Regions from separate parts of the Exiguobacterium sp. CH10 genome, predicted to be linked through region 3. Evidence: riboswitches for the same ligand, from Rfam matches in the RefSeq annotation. Region 3 holds a riboswitch; each other region holds the start of a gene.
What was found. Region 3 has a riboswitch for S-adenosylmethionine ahead of mtnK (S-methyl-5-thioribose kinase). Riboswitches for the same ligand answer to the same signal wherever they lie in the genome.
Positions count from the first base shown of each region.

Region 1: another riboswitch for S-adenosylmethionine. It lies ahead of KNP04_RS00465 (MetQ/NlpA family ABC transporter substrate-binding protein); the one in region 3 lies ahead of mtnK (S-methyl-5-thioribose kinase).
Region 2: another riboswitch for S-adenosylmethionine. It lies ahead of metK (methionine adenosyltransferase); the one in region 3 lies ahead of mtnK (S-methyl-5-thioribose kinase).

Region 1 is NZ_JACSKO010000001.1:83,803-90,157, reverse strand. It holds gene KNP04_RS00475 (aminotransferase class I/II-fold pyridoxal phosphate-dependent enzyme) at 1-1,069, shown strand, start outside; gene KNP04_RS00470 (iron-containing alcohol dehydrogenase) at 1,066-2,082, shown strand; SAM riboswitch class I at 2,124-2,227, shown strand; gene KNP04_RS00465 (MetQ/NlpA family ABC transporter substrate-binding protein) at 2,301-3,122, shown strand; gene KNP04_RS00460 (methionine ABC transporter ATP-binding protein) at 3,134-4,168, shown strand; gene KNP04_RS00455 (methionine ABC transporter permease) at 4,140-4,802, shown strand; gene KNP04_RS00450 (Spx/MgsR family RNA polymerase-binding regulatory protein) at 4,833-5,228, opposite strand; gene KNP04_RS00445 (DUF302 domain-containing protein) at 5,390-5,773, shown strand; gene KNP04_RS00440 (hypothetical protein) at 5,873-6,355, shown strand, end outside.
Region 2 is NZ_JACSKO010000001.1:509,435-515,789, forward strand. It holds gene KNP04_RS02655 (GNAT family N-acetyltransferase) at 1-6, opposite strand, end outside; gene KNP04_RS02660 (hypothetical protein) at 171-692, shown strand; gene metK (methionine adenosyltransferase) at 736-1,944, opposite strand; SAM riboswitch class I at 2,077-2,196, opposite strand; gene pckA (phosphoenolpyruvate carboxykinase (ATP)) at 2,519-4,090, shown strand; gene KNP04_RS02675 (alpha/beta hydrolase family protein) at 4,114-4,878, opposite strand; gene ytkD (RNA deprotection pyrophosphohydrolase) at 4,859-5,332, opposite strand; gene KNP04_RS02685 (glucose-6-phosphate isomerase) at 5,432-6,355, opposite strand, start outside.
Region 3 is NZ_JACSKO010000001.1:1,185,472-1,191,826, reverse strand. It holds gene KNP04_RS05950 (methylthioribulose 1-phosphate dehydratase) at 1-391, opposite strand, end outside; gene KNP04_RS05945 (2-hydroxy-3-keto-5-methylthiopentenyl-1-phosphate phosphatase) at 388-1,038, opposite strand; gene KNP04_RS05940 (2,3-diketo-5-methylthiopentyl-1-phosphate enolase) at 1,035-2,189, opposite strand; SAM riboswitch class I at 2,260-2,361, opposite strand; SAM riboswitch class I at 2,567-2,669, shown strand; gene mtnK (S-methyl-5-thioribose kinase) at 2,752-3,903, shown strand; gene mtnA (S-methyl-5-thioribose-1-phosphate isomerase) at 3,900-4,934, shown strand; gene KNP04_RS05925 (sugar ABC transporter substrate-binding protein) at 4,927-6,006, shown strand; gene KNP04_RS05920 (sugar ABC transporter ATP-binding protein) at 6,006-6,355, shown strand, end outside.

The sequences.
Region 1 (6,355 bases), 1.1 Mb from region 3:
ACTCGGGCAAGGAACACCCGATCTACCGACGCCCGCTCCAATCTGTGAGGCGCTCGAACGTGCCATCACGGACCCAGCCACACACCAATACGGTCCTTTTCGAGGACAGACCCGCTTGAAAGAAGCAGTCGCATCATTTTATTCTCGTGAATATGGTGTCGAACTCGACCCAGAACGAGAAGTCGCGATTTTGATCGGTAGCAAATCAGGCTTGATCACACTCCCACAATGCCTTCTCGAACCGGGTGACGGGATTTTACTCCCGAATCCGGGTTACCCAGACTACATCTCTGGAGCGCGGCTCGCAGGTGCAGAAATCATTGATTTGACGTTAAAAGAGGAACACGGCTTCCTTCCGGACTATTCAACACTCGACCCGTCCAACGCGAAACTCATGTATTTGAACTACCCGAGCAATCCAACAGGGGCTGTCGCGACTCCGGCTTTCTTTGAAGAGACCGTCGCGTTTGCGAAGAAGCATGATGTGATGGTCGTCCACGATTTCGCTTATGGAAGTATCGGGTTCGACGGTTATGTTCCACCGAGCTTCCTTCAGGCAGATGGTGCGAAGGAAATTGGAATTGAAGTATACACAATGTCGAAAGCGTTCAATATGTCGGGATGGCGGGTCGCCTTTGCTGTTGGGAATGCGGATATTATCGAAGCCATCAACACGTATCAAGATCACGTCCACGTGTCTGTCTTCTCGGCCATTCAAGAGGCAGCCATCGTGGCGTTAGAATCCCCACGTGACTTACGTGACGACCTAGCCTCACTTTACGAAACAAGACGAAACCGATTGATTGACGGGTTGCGCCGGGCAGGATGGGAGATTGAGGCACCGAAGGGTTCGTTCTTTGTATGGGCGAAAGTACCTGAGGGGGATGCAAAATCGTTCTCGACAAAATTACTCCACGAGGCGGGTGTTGCCGTCACACCAGGCTACTTCTTTGGAACAGAGGGAGAGCACCACATCCGTTTCGGTCTCGTATCGTCTGAACAGAAGATTGATGAAGCGGTAGAACGGATTGAGAGACTGTTTGCAGCTTATGAGGAGGTACATTTGTGATACGTCAAGCCGTGCTCGAATATGACCATTCGAATGATGCGCTCGAGGACCTTCATACGGTGATCGGGAATCGGGAGGCACTCATTTTGAGAGGATTGAACGGATACGGTGAAGCGGTACGCGTATCCCCTCGTCTAGCAGAAATTCCGAGTGTACGATTTTACGGTGAATGTTCAGACGAAGAAATAAATCGTTTGAATGCCTATCGACCCGACGTATGGATTGCCGTCGGCGGAGGTAAATTGATCGATACGGCGAAGCGGATTGCGGCCATTCAGTCGGTGCCGCTCATTGTCGTCCCGACACTCGTGTCAAACTGTGCCGCCTTCACACCTCTTAGCGTCATCTATACTGAGGAAGGATCCTATATCCGTTATGATACGTTTTCGGTCGTCATCGAGCGCGTCATCGCAGATGAACGACTGTTACGTGATTCACCTTACGACTATTTCAAAGCCGGCGTGATCGATACGGTCGCAAAGTGGTTCGAGGCCCGATATATTAGTGGGACGACATCAAAGGATGCAGGGATTCAGTCAGGGTTATCACTTGCTGCGCAGTGCGGGAAATTGATGGACTTGTCGATTCATGAACAGGACTTTCGTCGTTATGGAACGGACGTCCGATATATCGTCGACCATGTCCTCGCAATCGGTGGTGCGGTTGGTGGGTTCGGGGATGCCGGCACACGTGTTGCTGTCGCGCACGCCGTTCATAATGCGCTCAGTCGCTTTGATTCGACTCATCATTGGTTACATGGGGACAAGGTCGGGTTCGGATTGATTGTTCAAGAACGATTGATTAGGTCCGATGAAGCCATCCTTTTAGAGAGCTGGCTTGCATCCATCGATGCGCCGACTTCACTTACCCAACTTGGGATTCGTCCTGATCAAGTCGAAGAGTTGGTCACTTCGATCGTCGAAGAAATCACGATTCAAGGGATTCGGAATCTCGAAGATTCAGAGCAGTTAAAAGAAATTCTCATCAATCTACAAGAAGTGGTTTACAAATAATGCTTTTATCAGTAATATAATAACAAAATAATAGAACCGATTGCTTATCAAGAGTGGTGGAGGGACTGGCCCGATGAAACCCGGCAACCAGATCAGTATGATCATGGTGCTAATTCCAACAGACGAGACGTCTGGGAGATGAGCGTGTCCGACTTTCACTTGTCGTGCCCGCCGCTCTTCGTGAGTAGCGGGCTTTTCATTTGGAGGAGGAACTATTCATGAACATCAAACAAAAAACACTTTTGGCAGGTACGTCATTCCTTGCAGCAATCGCACTTTCCGCGTGTGGACAATCCGAGGCGAGCGAGACGCTCAGCACGGAAGAGCTGACGATCGGCGTGACCGGTGGCCCACACGAGCAGATTGCAGAGAAAGTACAAGAACTCGCGAAAGAGGACGGTCTTGAGATCGATATCAAAGTATTCAACGATTACAATACACCGAACACGGCCCTTGACGAGGGAAGCCTTGATGTGAACAGTTACCAGACGTTATCGTTCCTCGAACTACAAAAGTCAGACAAAGGTTATAAAATTGACGATGTGTTCAAGACCGTCGCTTTCCCGATGGGTCTTTATTCTGAGAAGTTGACAGATATCAAAGATTTAAAAGAAGGGGATAAAGTTGCCGTCCCGAACGATCCGGCAAACGAACTTCGTGCCTTGCGACTATATGAAACAGCAGGTCTGATCACATTAAAAGAAGGTCTGACGGATAAAGCAACAAAACGAGATATCGCAGAAAACCCGCTCAATTTAGAATTTATCGAGCTTGAAGCGTCGCAGCTTCCCACACAGCTACCGGAAGTAGCCCTTGCAGCCATCAATACAAACTTTGCGATGGGAGCAGGTCTCTCCATCAACGAGGATGCCCTGTTCCATGAGGACACGGTCGACAACCCATATCCGAACTATGTGGTCGTCCGCTCGGTCAACAAAGAAGATGAGGTCGTTGAGACATTGAAGTCTTACTACCATTCGGATGAAGTACGTGCCTTCATCGAAGAAGAATTCAATGGATCTGTCGTACCAGCGTTCTGAGGAGGGATTTGATGATTGAACTGAAACAAATCACCAAGCAATTTCACGTCAATGGAGATACGATCACCGCGCTCGACGACGTCTCCCTCACAATCAAGAAAGGGGAGATCTTCGGCATCATCGGCCGAAGCGGTGCTGGGAAGAGTACTCTCATCCGGATGATCAATCTATTGGAACGTCCGACAGCAGGTGTCGTTGAGATTGAGGGACAAGATATCACACAATTAAAGAAAAAAGAACTCTCTTCGCTACGTCAGCGAATCGGTATGATCTTTCAACATTACAACTTATTAAAGACGGCGACCGTCGAAGAGAATGTCGCCATCCCGCTCCGCCTCGAAGGGCTCGGAAAGCAAGTCATCCGTGAACGGGTCGACCGCTATCTCGACATCGTCGGTTTATCTGAACATCGGAACCACTATCCTGAACAATTGTCAGGCGGACAAAAACAGCGCGTCGCCATTGCACGAGCGCTCGCACATGAACCGGACATCCTGCTCAGCGACGAGTCGACGAGTGCCCTCGACCCTGAAACGACCGAGTCGATCTTAGAATTGTTGCTCGAGATTAACCGAGAACTCGGATTGACCATCTTCTTGATCACGCATGAGATGGAAGTAATTGAACGGATCTGTGACCGGGTCGCCGTCATCGATCACGGCAACATCATCGAACAAGGGAATGTATTGGATGTCTTCTCAAACCCGAGACACGAAACGACGCAGCGGTTCTTGAAGACGAATCTCGATGTTCCGGAAGAAGTGGTGTCGGAATTACAGACGAGAGGCACGCTCGTTCATTTATCATTCATCGGTAGTCAAACGGAACAAGCGGTGCTCGCGCAGTTGACGAAACGTTTCGGGATCTTACCGAACATCATCGGAGGCGGCATCAAGAAATTGAAAGCCGGTCTCGTCGGGAACCTGCTCGTTCACCTTGACGGAGACCATGATCAAACAGAACTCGCTGTTCGTTATTTGAAGACGAGCGGTGTACACGTAAGGGAGGTATCGAATCATGCAACAGTTCTGGACAGACTGGGGTGACCTCATTTGGACGGGAACCATTCAAACGTTGACGATGACGAGCATCGCGCTCCTCATCTCGACACTGATCGGACTACCGCTCGGGACGTTACTCGTACTGACTAGACCGAACGGGCGTCTCGCAAACCGATTCGTGTACGGCGGATTGTCGAGCGTCATCAACGTCATCCGTTCGATTCCGTTCATCATTCTCTTGTTTTTCATCTTGCCGTTCACACGGTTCATCATGGGTACGACAATCGGGGTCCAAGGTGTACTTCTACCACTCATTGTCTTCACCGCACCATACATCGCACGACTCATGGAGTCTGCTCTACTTGAAGTCGACCGCGGGGTCATCGAGGCGTATGAGGCGATGGGCATCTCGACGAGAAAGATCATCTGGTACGTCCTCATCCGTGAGGCACGTTCTTCCATCGTTCTCGGATTGACGATTGCAACGATCGGGTTGATTGGTGCGACAGCCATGGCAGGTCTCGTTGGAGCCGGTGGGCTTGGAGATATCGCGTATCAATACGGACACCTTCGTTTCGAACCGGAAGTGATGTATGTGACGATTTTCGTCCTTATCCTACTTGTTCAATCGATTCAGTCATTCGGAAACCGATTGGCAGCCAAATTAAAACGAGCCTAAAAAAGAATCGTGTCGCCTTGGCGACACGATTTATGCGTTGTGGAGCAACCGTTTTAGTTCAGCGATGCGGTCATGCCGAGGAATGAACGTCCGAATCTCTTTCTCACTGAAACCGACCTGGATGCGATGATGGTCGAAGACAATCGGACTCTTCAGGATTTGTGGGTTTGATGCGACAAAACTGTACAGTTCGCGGATCGACATCTCGTCGAGTTTCTCAGCCGCTTGTTTATAGACGCTCTTCTGTACCGACAGCAAGTCGGTCGTCCCATTCTCAGTCAGACTTAGCATTTCTTTAAATTCACCAAAGGATAAGCCTTGGTCTGTCAATTTCTTTTCGATGAAGGGAATCTTTTGTTCCCGCAACCAATCAATCGTTTTTCTGGAAGAACTGCAGCTCGTATGCGTGAATACCGTGACCGTCACGACAACCACTTCTCCTTTACATCAGTTTGGTTCTAACTATTATCTCTTTTTATACGTTACGTTTCGTGATTATGTTTCAAATCACATACAGTTTCTTTTTGATTGAAAGCGACTTCGTTCGGGTACAGATTTCAAGAGGAATCACATAAGGAGGAATGAAGATGTTTGATTATACTGTACAGTCTGACCGTACTGTTGAGGACGTCATCGCCCGTCTTGGAGAAGCGCTGAAAGATGAGTCATTCGGTGTATTATGGGACTTTGATTTGAGCGACACGTTAGAGAAAAAAGGGCAGGCCATTGAAGGGAAGTATCGCATCTTAGAAGTGTGCAACCCGAAGGCAGCAAAAGAAGTGCTGTCACACCATTTAGAGGGAGGCTACTTCCTCCCTTGTAAAATCGCCGTGTTCGAAAAGGACAATCACACACAGATCGGCATGCCGAAACCGACAACGTTGATTCGCCTCATAGATGACGAATCGTTACAAGCCGTCGCAGCGGACGTCGAAGCTAGACTCCAACGTGCGATCGACCAAAGTAAATAATCGATGTACCATCCGCCCATGAAACATGGGCGGATTTTTTTCGTATAGGACAGTTAGATAATGGTAAAATTGGATAGAACGTTGACTGGAGGAGATATTTTGTTTAAAAGAGGGATTACAATAATACTTGGCGCTTCGTTGTTAAGCGCATGTGGAGCATCTGACATAGAAGTCATTCAATTAGATCACATAGAAAATCAATGGAATCTCGAGAGTTACACGAAAGAAGGAGAATTTGTTCAAGTACACGAAACGAGAGAAGTGCTTGAGGCATGTGAGGGTGAACGAACGGCGGAGCTAAATGGAGATGTCACTGTATATCAGACAGTGTTCGCAGGACGAAACGGGGTCGTGTCATCCATGGATCCGTACTCGATGAAAGTAGTTACCTATTTAGAAGGTGACGAACGATATGTTGTCTGTCGCGAAGATTATACGAATCAATGGATGGCGGAGACGATCGATAAGTTCCCGGACTTTGTAAATACATCTGAAGGAATCAGCGTCCCCCGATTACCTAGCCTTCATCAAACATCTTTATCCTCAAAAGATAAGCTAATGAAAACAGACGAACTGAACATC
Region 2 (6,355 bases), 680 kb from region 3:
GTTCATGACAGCTTCCCCCTTTTGGCCAATCTATTTGTATCATTCCCTATCGTCACGTTTTTATCCTGCCATTCGTTTCTTTTTCGTGACGATTCATAAGAAAACGTTATGTCCGCAATCGACTAGGGTATAACACTAGCAATGCCAATCACATGAAGGAGTGGAACAACATGGAACCAAAATTAGAGCATGACCCGAAAGTCGAACAAACAGAGAATCCGAACCGTCAATTCGACCAATTGGATGCTGGGGGCCCAAAGATCAGCGTTGTGACCGGGATGTTACTCGGTGCCCTCGTCGGTGGTCTCCTCGCCTTACTTAGCTCTTCGAATCGAGAGCAGACGAAACAATCGCTTACGAATGCAAAATCTTCGGTCGGAGGCATCGTGAACGAAGTCAAACAAGATCCAGCCGGGAAAGCATCTCAAGTCATTGAACAAGTAAAGACCGCTTCTGGCAAGATTCAGGAAGTCTCAACAGACGTCCAAAACGTATATGAAAAAGTTGTCGGAGAAGTCGATACGGTCAAAGAAGACGTCAATAAAATCGTCGAGACGGCTCAAGAAGCCAAATCAGATTTACAAGACATCGGTGAAAAAGTCGTCGAAGCGAAGGATACCGCGCTTGGACAAGAAAACACTTCAACTGATTCGTCATCGAATGATCATAAACAGACACCTCCAACGACTTGAACCTAAAAAAACGACCTTTCCGCGGAAAGGTCGTTTTTGTTGTTTACGCGAAACGCTTCGCGCCTTCTTCAAGAACTGCTGCTTTATCTGTTTGCTCCCATGGGAGTTCGATATCTGTACGACCGAAGTGACCGTAAGCTGCTGTTTGCTTGTAGATTGGACGGCGAAGGTCAAGCATCTTGATGATGCCTGCTGGACGGAGGTCGAAGTTCTCACGAACGAGTTCGACGAGCTCTGTTTCGCTCAATTTACCAGTGCCGAACGTATCGACAGCGATTGATACTGGATGTGCTACCCCAATCGCGTAAGCGAGTTGAACTTCTGCTTTATCCGCAAGTCCTGCTGCAACGATGTTTTTCGCTACATAACGAGCTGCGTATGCTGCCGAACGGTCAACTTTTGTAGGATCTTTACCAGAGAATGCGCCACCGCCGTGACGTGCGTATCCACCGTACGTATCAACGATGATTTTACGTCCTGTAAGACCTGCATCTCCTTGTGGTCCACCGATTACGAAGCGACCAGTCGGGTTGATGAAGTATTTTGTTTCAGCATCGATGAGTTCAGCCGGGATGACTGCTTCGATGACATACTTTTTCAAGTCTTCTTGAATTTGCTCGAGCGTGATCTCTTCTGCGTGTTGTGTCGAGATGACGATTGTATCGATACGAACAGGGTTGTTGTCCTCATCGTACTCAACCGTTACTTGCGTCTTACCATCCGGACGGAGGTAATCAAGCATACCGTTCTTACGAACTTCAGCAAGACGACGTGACAATTTGTGCGCCAATGAGATCGGAAGCGGCATGAGTTCAGGTGTCTCGTTTGTCGCGTATCCGAACATGAGACCTTGGTCACCTGCTCCGATTGCATCAAGTTCCTCTTCAGTCATCTGACCTTCACGTGCTTCAAGAGCTTGGTCAACACCTTGCGCGATGTCTACTGATTGCTCGTCAATCGACGTCAAGACTGCACATGTTTCTGCGTCGAAACCATATTTCGCACGTGTGTATCCGATTTCACGGATTGTTTCACGGACAACTTTCGGGATATCCACGTAAGTTGACGTTGTGATTTCACCAGCTACGAGTACAAGACCCGTTGTGACAGACGTTTCTGCCGCAACACGGGCATTCGGGTCTTCCGCTAAAATGGCATCCAAAATCGAGTCAGAGATCTGATCACAAATTTTATCTGGATGTCCTTCAGTAACCGACTCTGAAGTAAAAAGTCGACGGTTCAATTTTGACATTCAAAAAACCTCCTATAATAAGGGTGATATGTGGACGGTACTCGTTCCCCTTACGCGTTGCTTTGGGACGGTAATGAAAAAAACCTCCCCCGATGACATACATGGGGAAAGGTTGAATCGTTCTTCCTTACCCTCTTATCGTTCGAAGCTAATGGCTTCGCTTCAGGATAGCACCTTTTCCGCACAAGACTTCATGTCGGACGGTTGCTGGGCTTCGTAGGGCCTTGTTCCCTCCACCGCTCAGAATAAGAGTATCCGTTACGAAAACCATCATATAAATGACGCTCGATTATGTCAAGGGAATCAGACGAATTCGTTAAAGTTTTCACCGACTTGCAAAACATTTCTGTTTGTGAATCGTCAAACATTTTTTTAATTCGTTTCTGTTTTTTAACACCTTGTGATAAGAGAATGTGATAAACTGTCTTTGTAAGAAAGCGCTTACTTAGAGAGAAGAAACGCTTGTGTTTGATTAGTGTGTCACATATAATTAAAAATGTCATACTGATTAATCGTAATCGCGGAAGTATGCGGATTTCATCCACATCTATTTAGGGGAAAGGTGGGATTCAGGATGGCGACAACGCTCCTGAAAATCGAAGAATTAATTAATGGTGCCGACATGAAACGGAACTTGACGGTTCCAGAATTGGTGGAAGAAGCCATCCAAAATGGTGAAGGTGTACTGACAAAAGACGGGGCTTTATCTGTCAGCACCGGTGCTTTTACCGGACGGTCACCGAAAGACAAATTCGTCGTACAAGATGAAGTCAGCAACAACCTTGTCGATTGGGGAAAAGTGAACCAACCGATCGCAGAAGAGAAGTTTTCAGCACTTCTCGACAAAGTACTCAACCATTTAGAAAAGAAAGACAAACTTTATTACCTCGAAGCGTCTGCTGGTGCCGATGAGCACTATACGTTACCGGTCCGTGCCATCACGGAATATGCATGGCATAGTCTGTTCGCTAAACAGCTATTTCTACGCGAATGGCCAACGAAAGGTGCGTTCGATCCGTTCACTGTGATTTATGCACCGAGTTATAAAGCAGATCCTGCAGTGGATGGCACGAACTCAGAGACGTTCATTCTCGTTTCATTCGCCAAGCGCACAATTCTGATCGGGGGAACAGAATACGGTGGCGAAATTAAAAAATCAATCTTCTCCGTCATGAACTTCTTGCTACCTGAGCAAAACGTCTTATCGATGCACTGTTCGGCAAACGTCAACGATGCAAACGAAACGGCACTCTTCTTCGGGTTGTCGGGAACTGGGAAGACGACACTTTCAGCTGATCCACAGCGCCACTTAATCGGAGACGATGAGCATGGATGGTCACCGGATGGGGTCTTCAACATTGAAGGCGGTTGCTACGCGAAGACGATCAACCTTTCGCGTGAGAACGAACCACAAATCTATGATGCAATCCGTTTCGGTTCATTGATTGAAAACGTCGTATTGAATGAAGATCGTACGCCGGACTACAAGAACATTTCCTTGACTGAAAATACGCGTGCGGCATATCCGATTGAATTCATCGACAACGCGATGCTCCCATCACGTGCCGGTCATCCAAATACGATCGTCTTCTTGACGGCCGATGCGTATGGTGTCTTGCCACCAATCAGCAAACTGACGAAAGAACAGGCGATGTATCACTTCTTGTCTGGTTATACGTCTAAGCTTGCCGGTACGGAGCGAGGAGTCACAGAACCACAAGCGACGTTCTCGACTTGCTTCGGTTCACCGTTCCTTCCGCTCGCTCCAGAGCGTTATGCGGATATGCTCGGTAAATTGATTGAAGAACACGATGTGGATGTCTACCTCGTCAACACGGGCTGGACAGGTGGAGCATACGGCGAAGGTTCACGTATGAAACTCGCCTATACGCGTGCGATGGTCAATGCCGCCGTCAACGGTCAGCTTCGTGATGTGGAGACGATGAAACATGACATCTTCAATGTCGAGATTCCTGTAGCCATCGATGGTGTACCGAGTGACGTGCTCAATCCGCGAGATACGTGGAGCGACCCAGCTCGTTACGACCTAGAGGCAAAAGCACTCGCCATGAAATTTAAAGAAAACTTCACTCGCTTTACGAAAGCAAGTGAGTCCGTCATCGCAGCCGGACCACTCGTCATCTAACGCAAAAGCACTGACTCATTTTTTTATCGAGTCAGTGCTTTTTCTTGTCGCAACATCCAATCCATCGCTTGTTCGGTCGTCTCCCATTTATCCCAAAACGGGAGCTGGTGACCGAACGGGAGCACCCAAAACTCTGCCTGTTCTCCTAATTTCTCAGCGACGGCTGTCGCATGACGTAAGCGAACTTGTTCATCGTCCGTACCGTGGATGAGCAGTGTCGGGGCGACCCATTCCTTGTAAAGCGGTGAACGGTCGACATACGCAGATTCTGCGGATTCGGGGTCCCCTCCCGTCATCCGACGTAACATCTTCCGCATCGAACGCTGTTCTTCATACGTCCACTCGAGGTTTGTCACGCCAGCCCATGAAGTAACCGTCGTGACCGGTCGTTCGGAAGCGAGCGAGAGGGCCATCATGCCCCCTCTTGAAAAACCGAGGACGTGGACCGATCGTCCGCTCATGTGGACACGATCGAATAGCGAGAGCACGTCCTCTAAGTCTTCTCCTCCAAAGTCTTCTTTTCCCGTCCCGCCGTGATTGCCACGATAGACCGGGGCGACGACATGAAATCCCCGCGATGCAAATTGCATGAGACGTGGTAAACGGACATCCCCGATTCGGGCCGTTCCTCCTCGTAAGTACATCAATACTTGGCCGTTTGAACGTTTCGGCTCAATCGAATACGCCACGACCTCTTCCCCATCTGTCGTCGTGTACCATCCTCGTGTCACCCGATAACCCGCATAAGGTGGTAACACATCGATTCGGTCAAACCAGTTTTTGATCATAAAGAACCCTCATCGTTTCCGGTAGGACACGGTCTTTCATCATGAAGCTGTAGCGTGGATTGCGCAATAAGTTATCCGGCAAGGCATCGATCAGGACAGCCCCATCTGTCTCGTCAATAGCAGGATGATCCTCGAATCGCTCAATCTCCGCATAATAAATGTTTTTGATGACCGTATCGCCTCTACCTAGCACACGGTACTGTCCCAAATATCGTAATGTTTTGACGACGCCGCCGGTCTCTTCATATACTTCCCGGATGGCGGCATCGTCCTCGTGTTCTCCTGGCTCGACTTTCCCTCCTGGAAACTCGAGTCCGCGCTGTTTATGCTTCGTCAATACCCACTTGTCTTCATATCGGGCGACGACCCAGACGTGGAGCGGCGTGTCTGAGAACGGATAATGGGTGAAGCTTAACTCGACTTGATTATGATAGTAATCCTTGAATGTCTTCATAGTCCATCCCTTTCTTTCCCCTGTCTACTCTCACTTTACCTTGTCTTCACCCAGTTTCAAACAAAAAAATCGGTCCGACACGCGGACCGATTCGTTTTCTTATTGATTCAAACGTTTTTCGAGCTCTGCTTTTTGTTCTTCATAACCCGGTTTACCGAGTAACGCGAACATGTTCGCTTTGTAAGCTTCGACGCCTGGCTGGTTGAACGGGTTCACCCCAAGGATGTATCCGCTCATCGCACATGCTTTTTCGAAGAAGTAGAACAAGTAACCGAGGTGATACGGTGTCATCTCTGGCAATTCGACGACCAAGTTCGGTACATCGCCGTCAGTGTGTGCGAGAAGTGTTCCTTCTGTCGCTTTGTCGTTCACGAACTGAATCGTTTCGCCTGCGAGGAAGTTCAAACCGTCCAAATCTTGAGCGTCTTCTGGGACGTTCATCGAGTGACGGACTTCTTTCACACGAATGACCGTCTCGAACAAGTCACGACGACCTTCTTGGATGTATTGCCCCATCGAGTGGAGATCCGTCGAGAAGTCAACTGCCGCTGGGAAGATCCCTTTGTTGTCTTTTCCTTCTGATTCACCGTAAAGCTGTTTCCACCATTCTGACACGTAGTGAAGAGCTGGCTCATAGTTGACGAGCATCTCAATCGATTTACCTTTCGCGTAAAGGGCGTTACGTACGACCGCATACTGATACGCTTCGTTTTCAGCCAATTCTGGTGAGCTGTAAGCGTTTTGTGCGTCGCGTGCACCTTCCATCAACGCATCGATATCAATTCCTGCAGCGGCAATCGGAAGAAGTCCGACTGGCGTGAGGACAGAGAAACGTCCACCGACATCATCTGGAATCACGAACGTCTCGTATCCTTCTGCGTCTGCAAGTGTCTTGAGCGCACCACGGGCACGGTCTGTCGTTGCATAGATCCGCTCACGTGCTCCATCTTGACCATACTTGTCTTCCATGAACTGCTTGAGGACACGGAATGCAATCGCAGGTTCTGTCGTCGTTCCTGATTT
Region 3 (6,355 bases):
CCTCCCAATGGCCGAGTGCCTTGATGATTTCTTGACCCGTGAACGTAACATGACCTTTTGCTGCATAAAGCTCCGAGATGACGTTATTGTCGACCGTATGCACGTGAAGGGAACAGGTTGCGTTCGTGTTGTTAAAGATTTCGACGTGTAGCAACGTCTCCGCGGACGGTTTGCCTGACTGTTCTCCAATCAATTGACCGGTCGCATCGACGAGAACGAAGTCTTCATCCGTACGCTTTCGTTTATCACGACCGCTTGCTGTCACGAGGAACGTCAGCGGGTCGTCCGATACGCGGATTGCCAGGTTGCCGCTCGTGCCGGGGAACCAGTCCCGTGCGGCGAGCTCGTCTTTAATGTCGGCAAGTTCGACCCATCGTTCTTGTACAGTCATACGTTCACTCCTTTCGTATAAGCTGAAATGTCATGGAATGTCTCGAACGGAACATAGTGAATTCCTTCCGCCTCGCATAGCGAAATCAGTTGACCGCGCGCATACACGACGTCGGCGCGTTTGGCGATTTCAAAATCGGTGACGGAATCCCCGATCACGATTAACGTGTCGGTAGGTGAGACGATCTGTCGGGCAATCGTCGGCTTGCAACATCCGCAATCATTCGAACAATGAACATCACATGAATGAGGCCATGTGACGCGCGCTGTCGCTTCTGAAAAATCAACGTGATTGCAGTAGATGTGTTCCGGTGCGACATGACCTTCTAGAATCGGATGGACGAAAAAGTCCATGCCTCCACTGACGACATCAAATCGAAAACCCTGTGATTGTATCTCTTGCAAAAACTCGACAAACCCCGCTCGAAGCGTGATGGTCGACTGCAGAAAGTCGCGATACAAAGTCTCCTGATGGCTCGGGAGCAGGCTGAACATCTGACCGACGCCTTCTCGAATGGAGAGCGTTTGGTTCAAAACACCATCTTTGAGTTCGACCCATTCAGGTGGGGCGAAGCGTCGCATCAACACGATGATGTTATCTTCTTCCGTGATGGTTCCGTCGAAATCACAGATGACGTGCGTACTCATCGCGCACCCCACGCATTCAGCGCAGTCGATAACGCATCGGTCTCGCTCGTTTTACCGATTACCTGATCGATTGCTTGGCGGAACGCCCTCGCTCCAGCAACCGCACCGTCGGGATGCCCATGAATCCCACCGCCTGCATTGATGACGACATCCGTTCCGAAGTCACGAATCAAATCCGGAACGAGTCCTGGGTGAATCCCGGCAGACGGGACAGTCAGAATCGGTTTCGTCCAATGGGATTCCGTCGCATACGTTTGAATCTGTTGTGTTTCGTCTTTCGGTGTCGAGAGTGAACCATATGGCGACGGGAAGAGCGTCAAGTCCGCCCCGGCGAGTCGAATCAGTTTCCCAAAGAGGAGGGAATGACGAATCGATCCGGTCAACGCTCCCGCAAAAGCAGGATGTGCCAAAATCGGGACGTGAATCTCAGGGTCTTTGGCGAGCTCTCGTAACACGTCAAGCCCGTACGTATACACGTTGAACAAAAATGCGGTCGCGCCTGCCTCGATCAAACGTTTTGCCTGATCGCGTAAGGTGAAAACGGGTCCGCTCAACGTGACGGCGTATAGAACGGAACGACCCGTCAATTCTTGATGTTCTTGAATGATCGATGCTCCAATTCGAGCCCGTTCGAGCGATGGGGTGAGCGGATTGTCATATAAAATCTCATCGTCTTTGACGAGGTCGATTCCGCCGTTGAATTGGTCACGGAGCTGTGTCGCCAAAAAGTCGAGATCCCGGCCGATGACACCTTTGAAGATGCTCATGGCGAGCGGTCGGTCGTGTACTCGAAGGATGTCGCGGACACCTTCAACGCCGAATGCGGCACCAGGAAAGTCCGATGCGAGCTCGTCCGGGAGCGTTAGGTCGACAAGTTGGACGCTTGGGTCGAGCGACAGCTTTCCGAATGTCGTCGTCAGAATGGACGAAAAGTCCGGTGTCACATTATGTAGCGGGTAACGAATCGAGAAGCGACTCGTCGTTTCCTGTTGGGAGATATCAATGACCTCACCGCGGAATGCCTGTAGTTGATGCTGTTCGAGATGGTTCAATTCGGTCCATGTCCCGACGGTCAGCTCATGTGCGATTTTCTCAGCCACGCGTTCGACGTGATCGGTATGTTTGATTTCATAAGTTGCGATGACTCCCATAAGTTCCTCCTTTCAGGTCAAACAAAAAATGACCTCTTGGCTTGGCAAGAGGTCATTCGAAAACAATGAACTCTTATCTCTCAGCGATAGCTGCAAGAATTAGCACCGTGCCATTACTGGTCGGTTGCTGCGACATCATCGGGCTTGTCCCTCCGTCTGCTCTTGATAAGAATAGTTGTGAAGTTGTGAAATTTAATTGAATTTTTACATAGAATCGCTCACTCGTCAATTCCTTTTTTTGAGAAAAAAAGTTTAAAAATAATGTTTCTATATATGCGTGTCAAAAATAGGGAGTCGACCGAAAATAGAGGATTGACAACTAGCGTGCCTAATCCGTAATATTCGTCTCAACACGTCAAACACAATTACATCATTTACTCTTATCGCGAGTTGGCAGAGGGAATTGGCCCTACGACGCCGCAGCAACCGACCATTTGGCACGGTGCTACATCCACCAGACATATGTCTGAAAGATGAGAGGAACAACCAATTTGGGTGTGCCTCTTTCTCGCGGAGAAAGGGGCTTTTTTCATGCATAGAGTTAAGAAAGGGGAAAATCTTCATGGCTTATGAGGCGTTTACAGAACAAAGTGTCGTCGAACACGTTCGACAGTTGGGGTTACTAGAAGAGGGGATTGCAGAATGTGAGGAAATCGGAGATGGAAATTTAAATCTCGTCTTTCGCATTCGTCAAGGAGAAACGTCATTGATCGTGAAACAGGCGTTGCCGTATGCAAAAGTCGTTGGAGAGAGCTGGCCGCTCACGCTTGACCGTTCGTGGATCGAACAACTGGCACTCCGTGAGTTTTCAAAAGTCGTACCACAATTCGTACCAGATGTACTCGGTAGCGACCGTGAACTCGCCTATACGATTTTAGAAGATTTGTCAGCGTTTGAAATCGTCCGGACGGGTTTCCTAAAAGGAGAGAGCTATCCGAATTTGGCGCGTCACGTCGGTACATTCCTCGGGGAAACGTTGTTTGCGACATCTGACTATGCGAAAGGACCGCTCGCCAAGAAACAAATCGAAAAAGAGTATTACAATCCAGAGCTATGCGACATCACAGAAAAACTGATCTTCACTGACCCGTATCGTGATGCAGAATCGAATCAAATCGAAGCGGCTCTTCGTCCGGACGTGGAGCAACTGTGGTCAGACCTCGCCTTGAAAATTGAAGTGACGAAATTGAAGGTTGGGTTCGTGACAAAACACGAAGCGTTGCTACATGGGGATTTACATACAGGAAGCATTTTTGCGACTCGTCAAGAAACGAAAATCATCGATCCTGAGTTTGCGTTTTACGGTCCGTTCGGTTTTGACATCGGTCAAATCATCGCTCACTTGGTGTTCTCGACGTATGCACATCCGTTGAAGCGGTTCGAACGCTTCACAGAAGTGCTCACGGTCTGGGAGACGTTCGAAAAAACGTTCCGTACACGCTTCACACAGGCGGTCGAGCCATTCAACACAGTAGGATTCGTGGACGAACTGTTGCCATCGATTTTGAGTGATGCGATCGGCTACGCAGGCTGCGAATTGATTCGTCGGACGGTCGGTCTGGCGGGAGTCGCTGACTTGGAAACATTACCAGACGACCTTCGCATCGAACGGAAACGTCACGCCCTAGAACTTGGGACACGTCTCATCAAACAGCGCCATCAGATTCAATCGATCGACCAGCTGATCCCGGTCCTATCGGAGGTGCGGGTATGAGTGTGCAAAGTATTCATTTCGATGCCGACACCGAGGTGTTGACGATTTTAGATCAGACGCTGTTGCCGCAAGAAGAGCGCTATATCGAAGTGTTGACGCTCGAACAGGCCGAACAGGCGATCAAGTCGCTTCAAGTCCGGGGTGCGCCGGCCATCGCTTATTTTGGGGCGTTCGTCCTTGCGAAAGAAGCGTCACGCCTGCAAGACAATCCCTATTTTCATCTCCAATTGAATCAGGTTGGTCAACGGTTGATTGCGACAAGACCAACAGCGGTCAACTTACAACATGTCATCGAATCACTCCTTCGACTGAATGTGGGGGAGGACTTTGAACAGATTGCAAAAGCCGTCAAAGCGCGTGCGATTGAAATCTATGAACAAGACGTGGCCACGTATCGCACGATTGGTGAGCATGCGTTGACCGTGTTACCTGCTGGTGGGAACGTGTTGACGATTTGTAACGCCGGTGCCATTGCGACGTCACGATACGGTACCGCGCTTGCTCCGTTCTATGTCGGAAAAGAACGAGGCATCCCGTTTCGCGTATTCGCGTCGGAAACTCGTCCACTGCTTCAAGGGGCACGGTTGACGGTATGGGAGCTCGACCGGGCAGACATCGACGTCACATTGATCACGGACAACATGGCCGCATGGACGATTCAGACGAAACAAATCGATGCCATCATCGTCGGGGCGGACCGTATCACCCGTACCGGTCATACGGCCAACAAGATCGGGACACTCCAACTCGCGATTTTGGCGAAGCATTACGGCATCCCGTTTTATGTGGCAGCCCCGCATTCGACGTTTGATTTGGAAGCAGACGACACGATTCAAATCGAAGAACGGGACGCGCATGAAGTGACTCATATCGGGGGACATCCGACGGCACTCGTCGGGATCACCGTCTTCAATCCGGCGTTTGATGTGACCCCACCAGAACTCATCACCGGTCTGATCACAGAGACAGGTGTGCTCGAACCGACCGAGTCGGTCATTGTACAACACGTAGGAGGAAACGCATATGTCTAAAAAAATCATCATCTTCCTGTTGACCGTCATCTTAGCACTTGTCGGATGCACGAACGAACAGGCGCAACCGAAAACGACCGCGACAACAAATAAAACGGAGACAAAAACAGTCAGCGTATCGAATGAGACCCTTCCAAAAAACCTAGAAGTCGCCCTCGTCATGCAGATGTCGATTGGGACGTTCTCTTCGCAATATATCGAAGGGGTGACCGAGCAAGTCGAAGCGTTCGGTGGCAACGTGAAAGTGTATAACGCCGATAATGATTTATCGAAGATGGCGAGTTATGTCGATACGGCGACGACGCAAGGGGTCGATGTGATCTTAATTGACCACGGGCGTGCCGATGCCTTGAAAGAGCCCGTTCAACGGGCGCTCGACAAGGGCATCAAAGTCGTCGCATTCGATAACGATTTAACGAATGAAGGGGTGACGGTCATCGACCAAGATGATTATTCCCTCGCTTGGCGTTCACTCAAAGCTCTCGCAGAAGACTTGGACGGGGAAGGGAACATCGTCACAATCTGGGTCGGCGGATTCACGCCGATGGAACGTCGTCATACGATTTATGACGCGTTCTTGAAACGCTATCCGGGCATCCAGGAAGTTGCAAAGTTCGGTTCGGCGACGAATAATACAGCGCTCGATACGCAAAGTCAGATGGAGGCGATTTTGAAGAAGTATCCGGAAGGCGAAATCGATGCGGTGTTTGCGATGTGGGATGAGTTCGCAAAAGGGGCGAGCCGTGCCATCAAGCAGGCGGGACGTGACGAGATTGCCGTTTACGGGATTGACTTGAGTGACGAAGACCTACAACTCATGCAAGAGGACGGGAGTCCGTGGGGTGTGACGGCCGCGACGGATCCAGCCGAAATTGGTCGCATTCAAGTCCGTTACGCTTATCAAAAAGTGGTCGGGGAAGAAACCCCTTCGATTCACTCGGTTGATCCGTATTTAGTGGACCGTGACGTCTTGCCGGATGAACCTGTCACAATGAGTGACCTCGGACAATACGTTCCGGGTTGGGGTGAGTCGAATGCGGCATGGTCGGACTGGATGAAGGAGACCGACTGATGATTCGCTTGGAACGAATCACGAAACAGTATGGTGAAGTGACCGTACTCGATCAGCTGTCGTTCAGCCTAAAACCGGGAGACATTCATGGACTCCTCGGTCTGAACGGGGCGGGTAAGAGTACACTCATCAAACTACTGAACGGAACGGTCGAACCGACGTCTGGTGAACTGTCCATTGACGGGACGACCACGCGTCTCACACCGGCGGAAGCGATTCGTCAAGGCATCATCACCGTATCGCAAGAAGTGGATGATGCGCTCTATTTGGACTTGCCTGTATACGAAAATGTTCTCCCATGGCAGACGGTGAAGCGGATTCGCCCACAACTGTTGAAACAGCGGGCAAA